DNA from 2 places in the Oceanicaulis sp. UBA6590 genome. Region 1 is predicted to be linked to the other one. Evidence: predicted binding sites of a transcription regulator. Region 1 holds the regulator's gene; the other holds the start of a gene.
What was found. Region 1 encodes LexA, which represses DNA repair genes until DNA is damaged. Its sites were predicted from a motif close to ATGTTCCNCTTGTGTTCC; they were not measured.
Positions count from the first base shown of each region.

Region 2: a site for LexA is predicted at 987-1,004, ahead of B2Z70_RS10175 (Y-family DNA polymerase). Genes of this name have one in related genera too.

Region 1 is NZ_DJIQ01000027.1:43,343-45,807, forward strand. Features, by position in the region: gene trpC (indole-3-glycerol phosphate synthase TrpC) at 1-538, shown strand, start outside; gene lexA (transcriptional repressor LexA) at 618-1,301, shown strand; gene B2Z70_RS06080 (2-hydroxychromene-2-carboxylate isomerase) at 1,356-2,030, shown strand; gene B2Z70_RS06085 (ComEC/Rec2 family competence protein) at 2,034-2,465, opposite strand, start outside.
Region 2 is NZ_DJIQ01000045.1:59,864-62,328, reverse strand. Features, by position in the region: gene B2Z70_RS10175 (Y-family DNA polymerase) at 1-955, opposite strand, end outside; gene rpsP (30S ribosomal protein S16) at 1,123-1,545, opposite strand; gene ffh (signal recognition particle protein) at 1,564-2,465, opposite strand, start outside.

The DNA of each region.
Region 1 (2,465 bases):
CGGCGCAAGCTGCCTGTCCGTGCTGACCGACGCGCCGAGCTTTCAGGGCCATGACGATTATCTCATCGCCGCCCGCGCGGCGGTCGACCTGCCCGTCCTGCGCAAGGACTTTCTCTATGATCGGTGGCAAGTGGCCGAATCACGGGCGCTGGGTGCGGACTGCATTCTGGTGATTCTCGCGAGCGTGGATGATTCCCTCGCCGCGGACCTGATCGAGGAAGCGTTCAAATGGGGCATGGATGCCCTCGTCGAGGTGCACGACGCGGACGAAATGAAGCGCGCCCTCGCCCTGCCGAGCCCGCTCGTGGGGGTGAACAACCGCAATCTTCGCACCTTTGAAACCAGCCTGGAAACCTTTGAAACCCTTGCTCCCATTGTGGGCGATGATCGCGTTCTGGTGGCCGAAAGCGGCATTTTCATCCGTGACGACGCGGTGCGTTTGCAGGAGGCTGGCGCCAAGGCTCTGCTGGTGGGCGAAAGCCTGATGCGGCAGGAGGATGTGACGTTGGCGACGCGCACCCTCATGGGGCGCGCCTGACGCTGGGCCTTCACTTGACGTTAAGATGGAACATGCATAGAACACTTCTAGAGTTTCTATTTTGTTCCAAGAGGCGATCATGCTGACCAAAAAGCAGCACGAGCTTTTGCTCTACATCAACAAGCGTCTGTCCGAAGACGGCGTATCGCCTTCCTTTGATGAAATGAAGGAGGCGCTGAACCTCGCCTCCAAATCCGGCGTTCACCGTCTGGTCTCGGCGCTCGAGGAACGCGGCTTCATCCGCCGCCTCGCTCATCGCGCCCGCGCGCTGGAAGTGCTCAAGCTGCCCCAGGGCGGGTCCGGCAATTCGCCCGCCCCCTTGAAGACCAACGTCGTCAGCGCGGACTTCGGATCCAGCGCCTCTGACGAGCGCAGCCATGGCGTGGAAGTGCCGGTTCTCGGCCGGATCGCTGCGGGCGTGCCCATCGAGGCGATCCAGCATGAAACCGATCGCCTGCCCGTTCCCGCCGAGATGATTTCGGGCGGCGAGCACTTCGCGCTGGAAGTGCACGGCGATTCCATGATCGAGGCCGGAATCCTGGATGGCGACCTTGTGATCATCAAGCGCGGCGACACCGCCAATACCGGCGACATCGTGGTCGCCCTCGTCCATGACGAGGAAGCCACATTGAAGAAGCTGCGCAAGAAGGGCGGCTCGATTGCGCTCGAAGCGGCGAACCCCGCCTATGAGACCCGTATCTTCGGCCCGAACGAGGTGAAGGTTCAGGGGCGTCTCGTGGGCCTCATCCGCCGCTATCACTAGGCGCGCTGATCGAGCGAGGATAGTCTGGCGCACCCTTTTGAGGACGCCAGACTCATGACCGACGCCGCACCGCTCAGCCTTGACCTCTACTGGTCCTTCCGAAGCCCCTACAGCTATATCGCCGCGCAACGACTTCTTGAGCTGCGGGAGCGGTACGCCTTCACGGTGGATGTCCGCATCGTTCGTCCGTTGGCCGTCAGGAGTCCGCACTTCTTTGAAGAGCGCGATCCGCGGTGGATCCATTATGTCCTCATCGACGTGGCGCGCGAGGCGGAGCGTCTGGGGCTGCCCATCTCTGCGCCCTCACCCGATCCCATTGTTCAGGATCTCGCGACCCTGAAGATCGCGGCCGATCAGCCGCGTATCGCCTATCTCAATCGTCTGGGCGTTCTCGCCGCTGAAGCCGGCGATGGGCTCGCCTATATCGCCGCCGCCAGCCGCCGGATCTGGGGCGGAACCAGCGCCGGGTTCAACACCCCCTGGACCGATGACGGCGCCCTGGATGACGCCGCCAGCACGGCCGGACTGGATGCGGACTGGCTCAATGCCGAATCCGATGCGCAGTCTGACCGCATCGACAGGCAGATCATCGAGAATGAAGCCAACCAGGACGCCGCCGGCCATTGGGGCGTGCCTTTGATGGTCTTTGAGGGCGAACCCTTCTTTGGCCAGGACCGGGTTGACGCCCTGCTCTGGCGCATGGAGCAACGCGGCCTGCAAGCGCTCTAGCGATCAGGTTTCAGAACCTCTCCCCCACAAGCGTTCCCGCCGCATCGCCTGAGCGCTGCGCATGCGCACGACCTGCCCGTCCTGAACCCAGAACTCCATTCCGCCCAATTCGGCGCGGGCGGCGTCATCCAGCACCAGCGCCCGGCATCTTCGCTTGCGCCACGCGGAGACCTCGCCGTCAAACACGATCAGATCCGCGTAGGCACAATCCGACTCCAGTGATTCCGCAGATCCTGTGACAGCCAGCAGCAATCCCTCGGCCGTTCGACCGGTACAGCCCAGAGTGTCACAGCGGAGCGCCGCGCGTTCGGGTGTGCTGCTGACGCCTGCGCGCTGCAGGAAGACGCGCGCATCAAAGCGACCGCGCCTTCGGTCCGAGACCGCGAACTCCTCGCCCCCGCCTTCAAAACGCGCCAGCACCACGCCGCCATCGGT
Region 2 (2,465 bases), on a different contig from region 1:
GCGCCTTGAGGCAATCGCGATCGGTGCGGGCGCTGTGCAGGGGCAATTCCCCGCTCCACCCGCCCTCGATATGGCGCAGCCACAGGCCCATGCGCCCGGCGGTGCGGCCGTCCCGACGCATGCGGCGGGCGGCCTTCACCGTCAGCAATCGCGCGCAGTCATAGGCGCTGGGCCAGGTGCGGTGGCTGGGCGGCAGGACGCGGCCATGGCCATACATGCGCCGCTTGGCGGGCTCGGCCTGGACCGCATAGCCGTGCAGGGCGTACCAGAAGCGCTCGCCCGCCACATTGCGCCACAGGGCGCGCATCTGCTTGGGCTGCAGCGCCCAGAGCGCCTTCATGTCCGCCACGCCCGCCTTCAGAAGGCGCTTGCGCATGGAGGAGCCAATGCCCGGCGCTTCGTCGAGCGGACGTTTGAGCAAGGGCCCCGGCAAATCCTCGGGCGGCCAGATGGTCAGGCCGTCGGGTTTGCCCAGCTTGCAGGCCATCTTGGCGAGAAAGCGATTGGGCGCCATGCCGATCGAGCAGGTGACGACGCCGTCGGTCTGCGCCGCAATGCGCGCCTTGATCGCGTTCGAAACGCCTTCAGGATCGGCGATGGCCCGCCCGTCGAGCGGGCAGGTCAGCTCGTCAATGGATTTCACCGCGCCAATGGGCAGCACGGCCCGGATCTCGGCGACCATCAAAGCGTGCATGCGGCGATAAAGATCGGGCTTCTGATCCACCAGGATCATGTCGGGCACCGCCTCGCGGGCTTCGCGCACGGTCATCACCGAGCTTGCGCCTTTCGCCTTGGCTTCCTTGGAGGCGGCGATGATGCAGGTATTGCGCGCGCCCTGCATGGGGATCACCCCGACCGGGCGGCCCCGCAGGCGCGGATCGGCGTATTGCTCGACGCTCGCAAAGAAGCTGTCAAAGTCGAGATAGAGCTGCTCGATGGTCTCTGGCTTGCGCATGGTTCATGTTCCGCAGGCGGCTGTCCGCTACAGAACAAAACTAGAACAAATGCGTTCACCGGGAAAGCGGGAAGAGTCAGATCGCGGCGTGAATCCCTGACTCCAGATGTGAAAAACCCCGCCGCGTTTCCACGGCGGGGTTGATCAAATGCCGGAAGCAAAAGGTCTTATTCAGACGCTTCTTCAGCAGCTTCTTCGGCCGGGGCGTCTTCAGCCGGAGCCGCAGCGGCTTCAGCTTCAGCCGCCTTCTTGGCTTCTTCTTTTTCAGCGCGTTCAGCCGCGCGCTCTTTGGCTTTCTCGCCAGGCTCGCCCTTTTTCGGGTTGTTGCCGTGGGTCCATTCATAGACGCCAGCGTCTTTCAGGAAGCGCGCGACGCGGTCAGACGGCTGGGCGCCCTTCTTGATCCACTCGGCGGCTTTCTCGGTGTCCACGGAGATGCGGTTCTCGTGGTCTTTCGGCAGCATCGGGTTGTAGTGGCCGATCTTCTCGATGAAGCGGCCATCGCGCGGCATGCGGGAATCGGTGACGACGATGCGGTAGTACGGACGCTTCTTGGCGCCGCCGCGGGCGAGACGAATTTTAACAGACATGGTTGTGGTCCTTTAAGGTCATTTTTTCTTCGAGAGGCCGAGCGGTAGGCCATCCGGCCCCAGGGGTCCGCCAATGCCTGGCAGGCCCTGTTTGCCTGGGCCGCCCAGCCCCGGCAGGTCTGCGCCCTTGGGCGCTTGTCCCTTGAGAAGATCGGACGCCGCATCGCCAAGCCCTGGAGGCATGCCGCCACCCATGCCGGCCATGCCGCCGCCCATACCCGGCATTCCGGGCATGCCGGGGAAACCCCCTTTTTTGCCCTTCTTGCCCATCTTCTTCATCATGTCCGCCATCTGGCGGTGCATTTTCAAGAGCTTGTTCACCTCCGGCACCTCAACGCCCGAGCCGAGCGCAATACGGCGCTTGCGGCTGGCCTTGAGCAGATCCGGTTTGGCGCGCTCTTCCTTGGTCATCGACAGGATGATCGCTTCCTGGCGCTTGAGCATCTTGTCGTCAAAGCCGGCATTGGCCATCTGGGCCTTCGCCGCCTTGTTCATGCCCGGCAGGAAGCCCATCAGCCCTGCAACGCCGCCCATTTTCTGAAGCTGGCGCAGCTGGTCGGCCATGTCGTCGAGATCGAACTTGCCCTTGGCCATCTTCTTGGCGAGGCGTTCGGCTTTCTCGTGATCGACCTCGGCGGCGGCTTTCTCCACCAGCGAGACGATGTCGCCGCGCCCCAGAATGCGGCCGGCGAGGCGCTTGGCGTCAAAGGCGTCAAGGCCATCAACCTTTTCAGAGACGCCCAGGAACTTGATCGGCAGGCCGGTGACCCAGCGCATGGACAGCGCGGCGCCGCCGCGGCCATCGCCATCCATCCGGGTCAGCACAAGGCCGGTCAGCTTCAGACGCTCGTCAAAGCGCTTGGCGGTCTCCACCGCATCCTGACCGGTCAGGGAGTCCGCCACCAGAAGGGTTTCACGCG